DNA from 2 places in the Peribacillus sp. NPDC006672 genome. Region 2 is predicted to be linked to the other one. Evidence: a T-box and tRNA genes for the amino acid it is inferred to sense, from the RefSeq annotation. Region 2 holds a T-box; the other holds one or more tRNA genes.

Region 1 (8,528 bases), on a different contig from region 2:
AATTTTCTATATTTTATTCAGATAAAATATAGAAAATTAGAAGCTAACGACCTTTCTATGGAGCAGATTGCTTGTTTTTTCTACCGTGCTTTCGCTTGGTGAACTTGCCAAAAAATTTATTTACCAATACGAGAAAACAATATATAAAGCAAAGTGGAGTCACCTACACAAAAAAGAGCTATAAAACTTATCAAATCAAGGTTTACAGCTCTTCCCCATCATCATATCCCATAAATTTATCTACATACTGCTTCATCATTTTATATACTTTTATTCACTGCCCCACACGGATAGTTTTTGAATACGGATTGAATACGGTTAGACGGATTCAAGTGAAATTCTATAGAATGTTAAAACTAAAAAGAAGTAAGAAATAATGCTTATAAAAGCCTATAAAATCACCATTTCCCCTTCCCTAATACTACATGTATTGCCACTTCATATTCACCTCTAGTTTAAACTTCACTTTAATTATAGCATTAAACAAAAAAGACTAAAAACCAATCACCCTCCATCCAAAATCACAAAGAATTTATAAACGATGTTCGGTGTATACCTACTCGAATCCTCATACGTCCAATACCGGTGACGGCTATTCATCGTATGGGCATTCACAAGCGGCATCCCATCCTGATCCTTCGCCGTTACGATCAAGTTATGATCAAACCTTCCGTCCCCTTCAAAATCTATACAGAGGATATCACCCAAATTCAATTCCTCTGCTGTCTCCACCTGCTTTGTCCTGATGGCATTCCCGGATTTTAGCAGATGATATAAGGAATGTGCCGTCGTCCAAGTGTAACTCCAGCTTTTTCCTCTTATCCACCAGCCCTTACTTTTGTTTGGCGCCCCCCACATCGGAATTCCTCCCGCATGTAGACATTGTGAAATGAAATTCGTACAATCATCAGTAAATTTATGATACCTTGGATTGAATTCATTCCACCAACGCTCGGCATATTGGACGGCCTTCATCCGCTCATACTGATATGCAAGACGATTTGCGCCGGCATCACATTTTGGTGGTGCCTCTTCCGTTTCAAAGCTGGGAAACACCTCACATTCATCCACTATATACCCATTTCGAAACCGAGCCTCCCTTTCTTCCATTTCTTCTTCAATATAAAATGAATCCTCCTTTTTCAATAAATATTGCAGGTGCACTTGATAAGACAGGACTGTATCCATGTCTTCCTTTCTCTTCGAATGAACCTTGCCTGCTGCATTTACCCGAACAATTTCCGCAGCACGGTTCCTCATCAATTCCTTTTTCAGATGTAATTTCCTTTCACTCCGTTCCTGATTATCGGACGTATAAAACTCCACTCTTTCTTGTAAAAGTCGTTGCAATTGATCCCTCAAGTTCATGCCCTCCTTCTTAACATCTATGCTAATGTGTATGTGCGAGGGTACTATTGATGACACGAATTATGGGAAAAAAGCAAGTAAGTCAGTTGACTTACTTTAACTATATTACAGGCATCACTATCGGCGCGGTGGCTGCTTCCATCACAATTGATACAAGTATTGATATAGCTGTCGCCTTCGTTCGTTTAATCGGTTGGTCAGTACTCACTATTCTTGTAAGCTTTATTAAAAATCTCCAAAAGCTCGTATAATACTTGACGGCGAACCTACAAATTGTAATCAAAGATCCTAGAGAAAATGTTGAAAGGGGAGAGATTAAACATGGATGACCTTAGCATGTTATTTCGAGAACAAAGCATATTCTCCATGCAAGAGGTAGACTATGCCGTTTTAGAACCCAATGGTCAATTGTCTGTCTTAAAAAAGTGGATAGCCAGAGTGTTTCCAAAAAGGATATTACTTATGTGAAACCAATTAGCAGCCCAATAATATCTCTTTTTAGGTACCCGCAGGTATATATAAATATATATAAAAACAAATAATTTCACCATAAGAAATAGCGTAGCAACTAGTTATTTAGAATGGCAAGAATCCGAAAGAAGTGGTGCTGCAGCTAAACCTTAAGTATGAATTGGTAGATACCGTAACAAATATACCCGTATCACGACAATCTTATTACGAGAATGTAAGTTCTGCTGATAGTCGATACTGGTTTTATCTGCTGTTCAATAATGTCGTTACTACTACAAAAGACTACTACATAGTGGTTACTAATCTTGGGAGCTATCCGGTTAACTTTAGTGGTAACGTCTAAAAAAGAGAAAGGGGCAGTCCCAAAAGTCATTTACGCCTTTTGGGACTGCCTCTCCATCTTAAATATCATTTTGTTTCCAAGGTAAACTGCAGTCCCTTTTCAATTTCCGCCAGTACCTCTTCATCTGTTTCCTTCATTCGTGCTTCTTCCAGAACGGAAACGGACTGCCCCCGACCAATTTTCCCAACCGCCCATGCCGCCGTTCCCCGTATGACGGGCCGCGGATCATCCTTCATGACCTGGATCAGTTCGGGCAATGCCGTTTCATCTTTAAAGTGGGCCAAAGCTAAAATGGCATTTCTTTGGATTGGTTTTTTACCGCGCCAAGAGCCAGATACATGGCCGTATGTCTCTTTGAAGTCCCGATTTGAAATCGTAAGCAGAGGTTTCAACAGCGGTTTCGCTAACTCGGGGTCGGGTTCCATTTCTTCATGAAAATGAAAATCCATTCCTTTGTTTTTCGGACAAACGGTCTGGCATGTATCACATCCATACAAACGATTACCTATTTTCGTCCTGAACTCATCCGGCAGGAAACCCTTTGTCTGGGTTAAGAATGCAATGCAACGCTTGGAATTTAGCTGGCCACCCTGAACGAGCGCACCTGTCGGGCAAACATCTACACATTTATTGCATGTCCCGCATTGATCCTCCATCGGTTGATCCGGTTCAAATGGCAGGTTGGTAATCATGTCTCCCAAGTATACATAAGACCCGAATTCCGGAGTGATGATCATACTGTTTTTTGCACTCCAGCCAATTCCTGCACGCTCAGCCACTGCCCTATCTGACAATTCTCCGGTATCTACCATTGACTTCACCACTGCTCCTGGCACTTTATCTTTAATGAAAACCTCAAGTAACTGCAATTTATTACGAAGAACGGTATGATAATCCGTTCCCCAAGAAGCCCGGCAAAAGATCCCGCGCCGCTCACTTTTTGTGCTTTGCGGAGCATCCTTCAATTTCGACGGATAAGCAAGTGCAATCGAAATAATGGATTGCGGTTTTTCGAATATCAATTCAGGCCTGACCCTTTTTTCTATATCGCCTTCTTCAAACCCTGACTGATAATCCAGTTCCTGTTGACGTATCAGGCGAGCTTTCAATTCGGCAAAAGCCGTGGCTGATGTAAAACCGATTTTATCGATGCCGATCTCTTTACTATATAAAATCACTTCTTGCTTGAATGCATTCATATCCATATTAATCACCTACGTTCATTCAGTATTCCAATCGAAGCTTGTATCCATTTCAAACCATTGCTATCTATGATAAACTAATTGCAATCATTTTTGGAGGTGAAACGCTTGGAAATTACCGTATCAGCTAATCTTAGCAGTAAAATCCCCCAATTCAAAGTTGGGATCATTACATATGAAAACATCGAAGTAGGTCCCTCCCCGCAAATGGTGAAAGGGAGACTTCAACTATTTCAGGAAGCTCTTTTCTTCGACCTTGAGGAAAAGGAATTGACCGACTTTTCCGGCATTAAAGTGTGGCGAGAGATTTTCAAGGCTACAGGGACCAACCCGTCACGGTATCGCCCCTCCGTGGAAGCCCTGTACCGCCGCGTAAAAAAACAGAATTACTTGACACCCATCCATTCAGCCATAGATTTGAATAACTTCTTCTCCCTATTATATGAAGTTCCGATCGGCATTTATGATGGGGAAAAGTTATCAGGAGACATCTTGATTAAGATTGGCGAAAGAACGGATGGTTATGACGGTTTGAACGGCCGCTTGAATTCCATGGAAAATATGATTACATCAGCCGATCATGAGGGCGCATTCGGAAGCCCCTACGTTGATTCAGAACGCACGAAAGTCACCGAAGAAACGAAAAGAGCCATCCAAATCATTTATTTACAACCCAATACTCCAATCACAGAAGCACATCAGCTAACAAAATCGTTGATGGACATGTTCCTTGAAATCCACGGTGGTGAAGGGATTTACTCGATTGTTGAAGGCTAATCAAAATTGAACGGAAATAAACCCTTTCCACAATCGGAAGGGGTCTTTTCATGATTTTATTCCGTTATGCTGAATAGCTTTGATTAACGCTTTTTTTCGGTATAAAATACATGGCAGCCATTGTAACAATTAGTATTATTATACCTTGGGATACGAATAACAATCTTGATGATATCAATTCACTCAATATTCCAAGCATGACCAATAAAGCAAATAATGAAACAAAGGTGTTATAAAAGGAGTGAACTCGTCCTTGAACTTCTATATCCACCTCATATTGTATAGTTGTTAAATAGGCAATACGGGTTTGAAATGTGCAACCTACCAAAAAATACCCTAAAATGCCTGTAAATAGATTAAATGATAAAGAGAAGAACAAGATACTATATCCTAAAATTCCAATTCCCCATTTTTTTACAATAACAGGTAAGATAAATCCCCCCGCTATCGCTCCTAGTGCAAAGCCTGCATCTATATATCCAAATCCGGCAGCCCCTACTTTTAGAACATCTTTTGAGAAGATCGGTAATAGAGAATTTATCGTTCTAAGGGAAAGTGGATAAGAAAGCATGATAACATAAAGAATCCAAATTTGTCTATTATGTAGAATATATCGGTACCCCACCTTTAATTCTGCAATGAATTGTTCGAAAAACTTGGTATCTTTTACTTCCATACTCTTTTTTTGTTTAGTTATATAGTTAGATTTCGGCATTAATAGCCGCTCATTTTGTTAACGCATTACTATAATAGTTTTTCATTACCTCTTTTGACCAATGGGGCTGTTTAACTTGGCCAATTGGACCAAATTCAGCCATATAAGGTTTAATATCCAAAACAGGCGTTTGATCAATGGCATCCAAAGCTTTGACAGTTATCTTTAGACCTTCTACTTTTATCAACTCACATCTTGACACACCAATCTGATTAGGCCGGGCCTTGGCCCTCTGAGAAAAGATACCCACCTTTGGCCAATCAGTTCGATTTCTTGGATGCCTTGCATTGAACTGAATTTTTTCAGGGTCCACTTTATTCATATAAAATATGACTTCGATATGTGAAAATTGTTCTAACCCAAACAGGCAATCTTCTTTGAATTTGGAACGATCCAAAATTATCTCGGAAATTACTTCTCCCCAATAATCATCTTCTAAATTGACTCTATTATTTTTGATTAAACCTATTGGTTCTAAAAGTAGTGACATTTCGCTTCCCCCTCTATATGCAAAATTTTAAATTTAAAATGGATTCATTGAACAACCATTAGTTCCCTTCCCACAATTCTCCTCTTACCATTAAATGACCAGGCTCTATTCGAAAACATGAAATATATATACTTTCTTTATCACAACTGCAAGCTTGGGTAATTACATTACTAATAATCTCTATAATCCCTTTTATTTGTTGTTTATTATAAGAATTTTTACAATAAATCATTATCATTAAATATCACTTAAGATATTTGTATCCGGGCAAGAATTTGGACTGTAGAGTTTAATGATGGGCATGATCATTTACCTTTTCAGCCAATATTAGGTTTGTTTTGATGGGAAAATAATATTCATTCTCGATCTTTTTAATACTCATTTCCTCCAAATAATTCAATGGAGCATCATTTAATGCTTCCTAAATGGCAAGTTCTGCCTGAATCCCTGAACTTGCTATTTCACACCAACGTTTTACCGGAACTCCTGTTTGAGATTCTGATTGATCCTTTTTTATTTCAACATCCTTAAAGTCGCTCTGATCAAATATACGCTTCCAATCTTCGGCACTATAACTTTTAATGTGAGTGGGGTCATGTAAAAGTTCTAGTATATGATTAAATTTATCAATCTCATGATTATCATATCCAGCTAAATCTATAATGATTACATGCCCTCCAGGATTTGAAATCCTTGTTCACATGCTTACCTCTAATCACTTTCTGTAAAAAGTTTTAGATGGAGACGAGTTATGAATTAAAAAACGATGGGTAATTTAAGGCTTTTTAGCAATTGTTAATGGAACAGTAGGACATGCCCAGCTTTCTGCCTTGGAGTTCTATAGAATCATTTTGTCATGAGTCTTAATTCACAAATTGGATGTGGTTTATTATGAATCACGTATATCCATTGTTTGGCCACTAAAATGATTCCTTTTAAATAGAGATGGAAAGGGCATTAAAGTCTCCCTTCCCTGAAGAAGACTAAAATGAGCGGGGGGACAGTAAAAAAGCATACACCTGTCCAAATTGATTCTACAAATGTAGGTAATCAATTTTGAACAAGTGTACGCTTTATGAATTTATTACCATTTTTTTTAGAATGGTAGGATCTTTAAAAAATGTTTTATTATATTAGTGCTCCAGCTCATCAGAAACACCGAACTTTGTTACGGTAGAAGTAATCAAGACCTTCGTATTATTAATATCCTTCATCTGTTCCCAATTCTTCAATCTCTCCACGAAATTAAGTATCGAAATTGGAACAGATACCTATGCAATGGTTATCTTTGCCCATAATAATCCCCCATCCAGTCTTATCAATTCGTTAATATGTAGGTAAAAAGAGATGGTTATGACATTTGGACAATAAAAAAATCCCACTGTAAACAGTAGAATTCTTGTAATAATATTTAAACGCAAAGCTTCGTTCTCCAGGTAACGAAACCCTACGTTATGAGTATGTATTGGAGCGGGTGAAGGGAATCGAACCCTCATCATCAGCTTGGAAGGCTGAGGTTTTACCACTAAACTACACCCGCATATCCTTGTAGAACTTTGTCGAATCACCAACAAAATTAATTATATAGTTTAATGTGAAAAAATGCAATAGTCTTTTAAAAAAAAATTATAATAAATGTATTGTTACGTTAATATATTCATTCACTCTAGTAAAGATGTTAAAAAGTCCCCTGATTCAGAGAACTTTTTCATCCTATGATGATTTAAGACCAAATGACTTCCATTAATCGCGGATAAACCTGCTGTGCCGTTTCAAGCAGCATGATTAACTTCCTGAACGCCAGATCCGGTATGATATCCCCCTCAATGGAGTATGAATACCGGATGGAAATGGTCCCATTTTCTTCATAAAGCTTGGAATACCTAAAATTAGCATTATATTCATTCAACAGTGTATGTACATCCTGTTTCTTTTCAGGATTCTTCAATTCGGCGACATTAAAGCAAAATAAGTCCGCCACATTTTCATCTTGATTGAATGCAAATACTAAAAGGACCTTCCACCCGTCCTTTAACTTTTGCTCAGCCCTAAAAAAGGTGGTGCCATCTTCATTCAACTCATTCATATAGATTTTCTCACTTGTTAAAAAATCACGAAATTTAGCAACGTTTGACATGGTTCATCACCTTTCTGTTTATAAGTACATTTTATAATGAAAACTGGCATTTTTACAGACTTTTCTATAATACTTCCAATTTCCTCCTATTAACAGAGGCATGAAACACTCATTAAATGAATGGGAGTCAAATTGCTTTCATCAATTGTCTAACTTTATTGGGTCAGATCGAGTTTTTCTACAGTAGTCTGGGATTATATTATGAAAAGGAAAACGGCCTTTCCCCGATTGAATATCGAAAAAAGGCCGCTTTTATTATAAACTGCTTAAAAATCACAACAAAGGATCTTCCTCAGCTTTATTTCCGCAATACTTAGAGTTGAGCGAATTTAGGTTCCGCAACTTTTACAAGCTGCTTACCGAGGTTCGTTCCTTTAAACAAACCTAAAAATGCATCAGGTATGTTTTCAAATCCCTCAATAATCGTTTCCTCATATTTCAACTTTCCTTCTTGGAGCCACTTGCCTAAATCTGTCGCACCCTCTTGGAATCTAGCAGCATAATTTCCAACTGTAAAACCTTTCATAAGTGCACTCGTTTTGATCATCGCCGATTGCAGACGCGGTCCTAGATCTTTCCCTTCTGCATTATACGAGGAAATCGCTCCGCATAATGGAATTCGGGCATTCGCATTCAAAAGTGTGAAAACAGCATCTGTCACCTCGCCGCCCACATTATCGAAATAAACATCGACTCCATCGGGAACAGCATTAGCTAAATCTGTCTTAAAACTATCTCTTTTATAATTTACGGCTCCATCAAATCCGAGCTCTTTCGTTAAGTACTCAAGTTTTTCATCTGAACCAGCGATGCCAACAACCTTCGCACCTTTAATCTTAGCAATTTGTCCGACTACTGAACCAACTGCTCCAGCCGCTCCTGAAACCACTACAGTTTCACCTTCTTGAGGTTTACCAATATCAAGCAAACCAAAGTAAGCAGTTAAACCGGGCATTCCAAGAATCCCTAAATGAGTTGTGACGGGAGCCACCTTGGGATCAATCACACGGACTTCTTTTTCGGTG
Region 2 (8,528 bases):
CTTGTCCGGGTAGAAGAGATCTTGAAGAATGTTAAAGGCCTTTCCTTTGTTTATTTTGAGCAAAGTGATGTAGTAAGACATCCGCTTGTCGCCAAAATCATTACTGCTTACGAGCAGGCAAAGTCATAAGAAAAAATCCGCCATTTTTAATCGGCGGATTTTTCGTGATGTGACTGAATGACTATCTTTTTGTCTAAAAAGTGGATATGGAACCAAAGAAGGTTTACATTTATCAATACGAAGGTGAAAATTTACATGAAAACTGTTATGATTTTACATATCTAGAATAATAAACATCATTTTTTTAGGAGGACCTTCCTTGAATCGTATCCAGAAATTTTTCACTAAAATAAAAGAGCTGTTGGTCCATCGCTTTTTTCAAGTGTTATTGTTTATCATACTTGGTTTGTTTGCTTATGGGTTAATGTTCTCCAACGTCAAGCCGGAAAAGGTCGAAGTAGAGCTATTTAAGCCCTCGGAACAAACAATCCGTTCAACCAAGACCGTGGAAGATACCTATAAAACCGAACAGGAAAAAGAAGAGATTTCAAAACAGGTGGCGGATGTATATTCATTAAAAAAAGAATATGCCAAAAATAAAGTCGATCTGATTTCATCCATCTTCGATTCAGCGATTGAGGTGAATAAAGAAACGGACCCCGATAAAGAGCATGATGATGATGGTAAAGAAAATAAAAAAGGGACCGTAAAGACGGATGCTCAAAAAGTTTCCATATTAAAAGAAAAATTGACCGATGAAGTCAATAAAAATATTGAGGAATCCGTTTTCCTTGCTTTAGTCCAGGCGGATAAAGATGAGTTGAAAATAGCGAAGGATTCAACCATTACTGCCGTGAATAATGTGATGAGCTCCCGCATCGCTGCCAGTGACGTCGAAAATGCCAAGAAAAAGGTTGTAGAAGAATTGGGCTATATGAGCATTAATAGCGATATGAAAAAAGCTTCCAATTCCCTAGCGCGCACGGCAATCATTCAGAATGTGTTTTTCGATAAGGATAAAACCGAGGAACAGCGACGGAAAGCGGTCGAAAGCGTGGAGCCAATCAGGATTCTCCAGGGACAGATCATCGTAGAAGAAAACCAATTAGTGGACAGGGATGTATATAGGCAGCTTGAACTGGCAGGATTTTTAAATACGGAGTCTACCATTTACCCGTATATCGGCCTGCTGCTATTCATATTTCTGACTTTTACCGCTTTTTATTACTTTTTCTACTTTTCCATTTCCAAAAAGGATAACAAGTACAATCAGTTATTAATCTTCAGTCTTGTCTTTATCCTTTCAATGGCTACCATGAAAACGGTCAGCATTCTGGCAGACCTGAAAAACTCGAATTTGGAATACATTTTCCCGGGTGCCATGGCGGCGATGCTCATCAAGATACTATTGAACGATAAGTTAGCGGTAGCCATGATCATATTGTTAGGTTCATATGGTACGATTATATTTAATGGTGATACGCCTGGTAATCTGGATTTCTCGATGGGGCTTTATATCATTTTCGGGGGATTGGCGGCAATCATCATTTTATCGAGGCCCAATTTCAAATCAAAGGTTCTGGTTGCAGGGCTACTATTGTCTTTAATCAATATGGCATTCGTATTTTCACTAATCTTTATTATGGACGGCCATTATACTAGAATGGAGTATTTATATTATGCTTCTGCTGCCATAGGTTCTGGAGTTGGTTCAGCTGTTTTGACCATGGGCCTTTTACCGTTTTTCGAGGCTGGTTTCGGGATCTTATCATCTATTAAGCTTATTGAGCTTTCGAATCCCAATCATCCGTTACTGCGGAAGATCTTGATTGAGGCTCCGGGGACTTATCATCACAGTGTAATGGTCGCCAATTTGGCGGAATCGGCTTGTGAAGCCATCGGGTCTAATGGATTGCTGGCAAGGGTCGGCAGTTATTATCATGATATCGGTAAAACGAAGCGGCCGCACTTCTTCATCGAAAATCAGATGAACGTGGAGAACCCGCATGATCGGCTACAGCCGGAAACGAGCAGGGATATCATCATCGCCCATGCCGTTGATGGCGGGGAGATGCTGCGCAGTCACAAATTCCCGAAAGAGATAGTGGATATTGCAGAGCAGCATCATGGGACAACTTTATTGAAATTTTTCTACCATAAGGCAAAAAAACAGGACGATGCCACACTGGAATCGGCTTACCGATATCCAGGGCCGAGGGCGATAATGAAGGAAGTAGCCGTCATAGGCATTGCCGATAGTGTGGAAGCTGCAGTCAGATCGATGCAGCACCCAACCCCAGAGAAGATTGAAGAACTGGTAAGTTTCATCATTCAGGACAGGATTCAAGATGGTCAATTTGATGAATGTGACATTACTATGAGAGAATTGAGTATCGTGAAGCATTCCTTATGTGAATCGCTTAATGGTATCTTCCACTCCAGGATTGAATATCCGGAGCCGGATAAATTAGGACAGAAGGTGAAAGAATGATTTTAGCTATCGATTTAATGGATGAAACGAACGAAGTAACGGAAGAAGCTCAGCGACTTGTTGAAAGCATTCTGCAATTTGCGGCAAAAAAAGAAAACATTGAAAAAGATACCGAGCTGTCAGTTACATTTGTGGACAATGAGAGAATTCGGGAAATCAATAAAGAATATCGTCATAAAGATTCAGCAACCGATGTCATTTCTTTTGCACTTGAAGAAATGGGGGAAGATGAAGTGGAAATTGTCGGTGCGGAAATGCCCCGCATGTTAGGCGATATCATCATTTCCATTGAACGCACGAAAGAGCAGGCTGAAGAATATGGTCATTCTTTCGACCGTGAACTTGGATTTTTAGCACTGCATGGCTTTCTTCATTTATTAGGATTTGACCACATGAATGAAGAAGATGAAAAAGAGATGTTCACAAAACAAAAGGAGATCTTGGAAGAATATGGACTTTCAAGAGAAGGGTAAAAAAAGGTATCCATTATTAAAAAGTTTCTCTTTTGCCTGTCAGGGAATTTTGGAGGCTGTTCGAACGGAACGCAACATTAAGATTCATTTCGTGTTAACGGCAATCGTCGTTTTCTTTGGCTGGTATTTCTCATTGAATGGGATGGAATGGCTTTTCATTTTGGCGGCCATAGCCGGTACGATTACGTTAGAGCTCGTTAATTCAGCGATTGAAAGGGTAGTTGACCTGGTGACGGATCAAATCCATCCCCTTGCCAAGCAGGCAAAAGATATTGCAGCCGGCGCTGTATTCGTATATGCTATATTCTCCATAATAGTTGGATTGATTATCTTTTTGCCTAAGTTTGGCCTGTAGGTTGCCAAATGGTACTCAATTTGAAAGGAAGATGTGAATTGAATACGAATGAATTGATTGAAGAAGCTAAAAAAGCTAGGGAAAAAGCTTATGTGCCTTATTCCAAATTTAAAGTGGGGGCAGCCCTTTTGACCGCTGATGGAAAGGTCTATCATGGTTGTAATATAGAAAATGCTGCGTACAGCATGTGTAATTGTGCTGAAAGGACCGCTTTATTCAGCGCTTATGCCCATAACGATAAAAAATTCACTAAACTTGCAGTCGTGGCAGATACCGATGGTCCCGTTTCTCCATGCGGGGCGTGCAGGCAGGTTATTTCAGAACTGTGTGACCAGGATATGCCGGTAGTTTTGACCAACTTAAATGGGGATATAAAAGAACTAACAGTACAGGAATTGCTTCCAGGAGCTTTTTCACCGGAGGATTTAAATGGATAAATTATTTGATGATACACAAGTAAAAGGTTATAAATCAGGTTTCATTTCGATTATTGGTCGACCTAATGTTGGAAAGAGTACATTTCTGAATCGGGTCATCGGTCAAAAAATCGCGATTATGAGTGATAAACCCCAAACTACAAGAAATAAGGTTCAGGGTGTACTTACGCAAAACGATTCACAAATGATTTTCATTGATACACCCGGCATTCATAAACCAAAGCATAAGCTTGGGGATTTCATGATGAAAGTGGCAACGAATACATTGAAAGAGGTCGATTTGATTCTCTTCATGATCAATGCGACTGAAGGATACGGGCGCGGTGACGAGTTTATCATCGAAAAACTTCAAACCGTAAAAACTCCTGTTTTCCTGGTTGTAAACAAAATAGATGCGATGCATCCAGATGATTTACTTCCAATCATTGAAAAATACCAGCAGCTTTACCCTTTTGCGGCAGTCGTTCCGATTTCTGCACTTGAAGGAAATAACGTCGATACATTGCTTGAACAAATCAAGGAACATCTGCCAGAAGGTCCCCAGTTTTATCCAGCTGACCAAGTGACCGACCATCCGGAACGTTTTATCATTTCCGAATTGGTCCGCGAGAAGGTATTGCACCTGACGCGTGAAGAAATTCCGCATTCAGTGGCTGTTGTCATCGATTCAATTAAAAAAATGGATAACAGCGATACCATTAATGTCATGGCGACGATTGTTGTCGAGCGTGATTCACAAAAAGGCATCGTCATCGGTAAGCAAGGGAAAATGCTTAAAGAAGTCGGTAGCCGTGCCAGGGTGGACATCGAAAACTTATTGGGCTCGAAAGTTTTCTTGGAACTTTGGGTAAAGGTACAGAAGGATTGGCGTAACAAAGCCAGCCAGCTTCGCGATTATGGTTTCAATGAGAGCGAGTATTAATTAACAAAATTTACGCGTTATGAAAGTTTGGAAAACGGTCAAGCTAATCATATGGTCGGATATTCATATTGCTAGTTAAAAATGAAAGGTGGGCTTTATATGTTGGATTTTACCTGGGAATTATTTAGTGAAACAGGTAATGTGGACACCTATTTGCTGTTTAAGGAGATAGAAGTCGAAAGACAGGAAAGACCCTTGGTATTGAAAGATGAGCTAGCAGAAATTGATTTTCCTGTTTCATAGGTTAGTCTTGGCGAACATGGGTGGTGTCTTGGTATGCTCCAAAAATGTGAGGGCATTGTCATAAGGCGAACTGCATATGGAGAAAATAACAAAATCATTACTATATATACCCGAGAGCTAGGAAAAATTGGCGTTATGGCTAGAGGAGCCAGTAAACCTAACAGCAGGCTTGCTGCCGTCACCCAGCTTTTTTGCTCCGGGTATTTCCTTGTAACCACATCAACCGGACTCGGAAGTCTTCAGCAAGGTGAAATGGTCGATTCACTCCGCTTCATACGGGAGGATCTTTTTGCGACTGCTTATGCTTCTTATATTGTTGAGTTGCTTGATAAAAGCGTCGATGATAAAAAACCGAATCCATATTTGTATGAATTGCTTTTGCAAACCTTGCATTACATAAACGAAGAATATGACGCAGAGGTTTTGAAATTCATTTTTGAAATGAAGATGCTGCCCGTCAACGGGATTAACCCAGTGCTGAATCAATGTGCTGTTTGTGGTGAAACGGAAGGGGAATTCGCCTTCTCGCTTCGGGAAGCGGGTTTTATTTGTCATCGCTGTCTCGGGAAGGATCCCTATCATTTTAAAATTTCACCTGCAGCCGTCAAATTGCTTAGGATATTTTATTATTTCGATTTATCAAGGCTAGGAAACATTTCCGTCAAGCCTGAAACGAAAAAGGAACTCCAGAAAATCATAGATGCATATTATGAGGAATATTCCGGTCTCCATTTGAAATCAAAAAAGTTCCTAAAACAGATTGATACGATGAAAGATATGTTTTAAGTTCTGACCTATTGACATTCCATGCTAGTTTGTATAAAATTCTAATCATTAAAATAAGAAGATTGCGTTGATGGAAAAGAGTATCTGTCATTCTCCATAAAAAGCGAACCCGGGACGGTGGAAGCCGGGATATGGATTTACAGGGAAGGGCGTTTCCGGAGCATGTTGCTTTAAAAGAGGCCGTTTTATAAACGGCAATTAGGGTGGAACCGCGGGTATACTCTCGTCCCTATGCATTTCGCATAGGGACGGGAGTTTTTTGTTTGCCTGTGAAAGGGTTCCAATCCTTAATTTTTAAAGAGCCGTTTAAATAACCTGGAGGTGTACGATGAATATTCAAAATATGATTTTAACGTTACAAAAGCATTGGTCTGAACAAGGCTGCATATTAATGAATGCTTATGATGTAGAGAAAGGGGCAGGAACGATGAGCCCATACACGTTCCTGAGAGCCATTGGACCTGAGCCTTGGAGTGTTGCTTACGTGGAGCCATCCCGCCGTCCGGCTGATGGTCGTTATGGCGAGAACCCTAATCGACTGTATCAGCATCATCAGTTCCAAGTGATCATGAAGCCGTCGCCTGACAATATCCAAGAGTTATATTTGGATTCATTGCGCGCTTTAGGGATTAATCCGCTAGAGCATGATATTCGTTTTGTAGAGGACAATTGGGAAAACCCATCACTAGGGTGTGCTGGTCTCGGTTGGGAAGTATGGCTTGATGGAATGGAAATCACGCAATTTACCTATTTCCAACAAGTGGGGGGCCTTGAATGTAAGCCGGTTTCCGTGGAGATTACATACGGGATCGAACGTCTTGCCTCTTACATTCAAGATAAGGAAAACGTATTTGACCTGGAATGGACAGAAGGATTCACGGTTCGGGATATATTTGGACAGCCGGAATACGAACATTCAAAATATACGTTTGAAACATCCGACCTAGATATGCTGTTTCAACTTTTCACGATGTATGAAAAGGAAGCGCATCGCCAAATGGAAGAAGGGCTTGTGCATCCTGCCTATGATTATGTTTTGAAATGTTCACATACATTTAATCTTTTGGATGCCAAAGGCGCCATCTCGGTAACGGAAAGAACGGGATATATTGCCCGCTGCCGTAACCTAGCGCGTAAGGTCGCTAAAACCTTCTATGAAGAGCGGGAAAAATTAGGCTTCCCGATTCTGAAAGTGAAAGGGGAGAATACAAATGAGCAAGCGTGATTTGTTATTGGAAATTGGATTGGAAGAGCTGCCAGCCCGTTTTGTGACAGCTTCCATGAATCAGCTGTCAGATAAAGTGCAGAAATGGCTAACGGAAAAAGCGATTGAATTCGGAGAGGTTGAAGCGTTTTCCACACCAAGACGTTTGGCCATATTGGTGAAAGACGTGGAAGAATCACAAAAGGATATCGAAGAAGAAGCAAAAGGACCGGCTAAGAAAATAGCTTTGGACAGCGAAGGCAATTGGTCTAAAGCTGCATTGGGATTTGTCAGGGGCCAAGGCATGACTTCAGAGGATATTTATTTTAAAGAACTCAAGGGTGTAGAATATGCCCATGTGAATAAATTCATAAAAGGACAACCGACAGCCCAGCTTTTATCTGAGCTACAGGAAATTATTACAGGCATGACGTTCCCGAAAAATATGCGTTGGGCCAACCAAGATCTTCGTTTTGTCCGTCCGATTAAGTGGCTAATTGCCTTATTCGGTAATGAAGTAGTGCCATTTAGCATCGCTGATGTCGAGACGGCCCGTGAAACAAAGGGACATCGTTTCTTGGGCGATAGTGCAATCATCGAGCTGCCGGCACAGTACGAAGAAACGTTAAAAGAACAATTTGTAATGGCGGATCCAGATAAACGCCGACAAGTTATTCTAGATCAGATTAAAGGGCTTGAGCAGGAAAAGGGCTGGATCATCCCAGTCGATGAAGACCTGCTTGAAGAAGTCAATAATTTGGTGGAGTATCCAACGGTGTTATTTGGACACTTCGAAGAAGAATTCCTTGAGCTTCCTGCAGAGGTACTGATCACTTCAATGAAGGAGCACCAACGTTATTTCCCGGTCAAAGATCAAGACGGCAAGCTACTTGCTTTCTTTGTAACCGTGCGTAATGGTGATGATCGCCATTTGGATAAGGTTTCTAAAGGGAATGAAAAAGTATTGCGTGCACGCCTATCAGATGCAGCATTCTTCTATAAAGAAGATCAGAAAAAAGAGATTTCGGCTGCTTTGAAAAAACTGGACAGCATCGTTTATCATGAAGAAATTGGTACATTGGCCGAGAAAACTGCCCGAGTAACTGCAGTGACCGGTGTTCTTGCCGATGCCTTGAATTTAAAGGCGGAAAAAGAAATGGCCCTTCGTGCAGCGGAAATTGCCAAGTTCGATTTGGTTAGCCATATGGTTTATGAATTCCCTGAATTGCAAGGGTATATGGGTGAAAAATATGCGCTCCTAAAAGGAGAAGCCAAGGAAGTGGCCGCAGCCATCAATGAACACTATATGCCAAGGCATGCGGATGACAATGTTCCGCCATCTGTCATTGGAGCGGTTGTTAGTATAGCTGAAAAAATTGATACTTTGTCTTCATTCTTCGCTATTGGCGTCATTCCGACAGGTTCCCAGGATCCATACGCACTAAGAAGGCAGGCGAGCGGTGTCGTCCAAATTCTAGCCGAGAAGAAATGGAATATCTCTTTAGAGGAGCTTATTGTTTTAGGCCTTAAAGGTCTAGAATCAAAAGGTATCTTAAAACGTGATCTTGAGGAAGTTAAAGCGGATATGTTCACATTCTTTAAAGCCCGTGTAAAACA

Evidence for each region. The T-box of region 2 lies ahead of glyQ (glycine--tRNA ligase subunit alpha). A T-box ahead of a tRNA ligase gene usually reads a tRNA of that ligase, here a tRNA-Gly.
Region 1: it has a tRNA-Gly gene. The T-box ahead of glyQ (glycine--tRNA ligase subunit alpha) is inferred to sense a tRNA for this amino acid. The anticodon was not compared.

The regions. Positions count from the first base shown of each region.
Region 1 is NZ_JBNNOR010000010.1:114,900-123,427, reverse strand. Features, by position in the region: gene ACQKKK_RS17495 (VanZ family protein) at 1-25, shown strand, start outside; gene ACQKKK_RS17490 (amidase domain-containing protein) at 505-1,362, opposite strand; gene ACQKKK_RS17485 (hypothetical protein) at 1,419-1,619, shown strand; gene ACQKKK_RS17480 (YetF domain-containing protein) at 1,666-1,836, shown strand; gene queG (tRNA epoxyqueuosine(34) reductase QueG) at 2,248-3,387, opposite strand; gene ACQKKK_RS17470 (B3/B4 domain-containing protein) at 3,493-4,161, shown strand; gene ACQKKK_RS17465 (MFS transporter) at 4,226-4,876, opposite strand; gene ACQKKK_RS17460 (SAM-dependent methyltransferase) at 4,887-5,366, opposite strand; tRNA gene ACQKKK_RS17455 (tRNA-Gly) at 6,833-6,906, opposite strand; gene ACQKKK_RS17450 (YbjN domain-containing protein) at 7,090-7,503, opposite strand; gene ACQKKK_RS17445 (NADP-dependent oxidoreductase) at 7,817-8,528, opposite strand, start outside.
Region 2 is NZ_JBNNOR010000001.1:487,864-496,391, forward strand. Features, by position in the region: gene ACQKKK_RS02430 (PhoH family protein) at 1-129, shown strand, start outside; gene ACQKKK_RS02435 (HD family phosphohydrolase) at 320-2,491, shown strand; gene ybeY (rRNA maturation RNase YbeY) at 2,488-2,964, shown strand; gene ACQKKK_RS02445 (diacylglycerol kinase family protein) at 2,942-3,319, shown strand; gene ACQKKK_RS02450 (cytidine deaminase) at 3,358-3,756, shown strand; gene era (GTPase Era) at 3,749-4,678, shown strand; gene ACQKKK_RS02460 (YqzL family protein) at 4,778-4,921, shown strand; gene recO (DNA repair protein RecO) at 4,955-5,707, shown strand; T-box leader at 5,766-5,941, shown strand; gene glyQ (glycine--tRNA ligase subunit alpha) at 6,036-6,932, shown strand; gene glyS (glycine--tRNA ligase subunit beta) at 6,919-8,528, shown strand, end outside.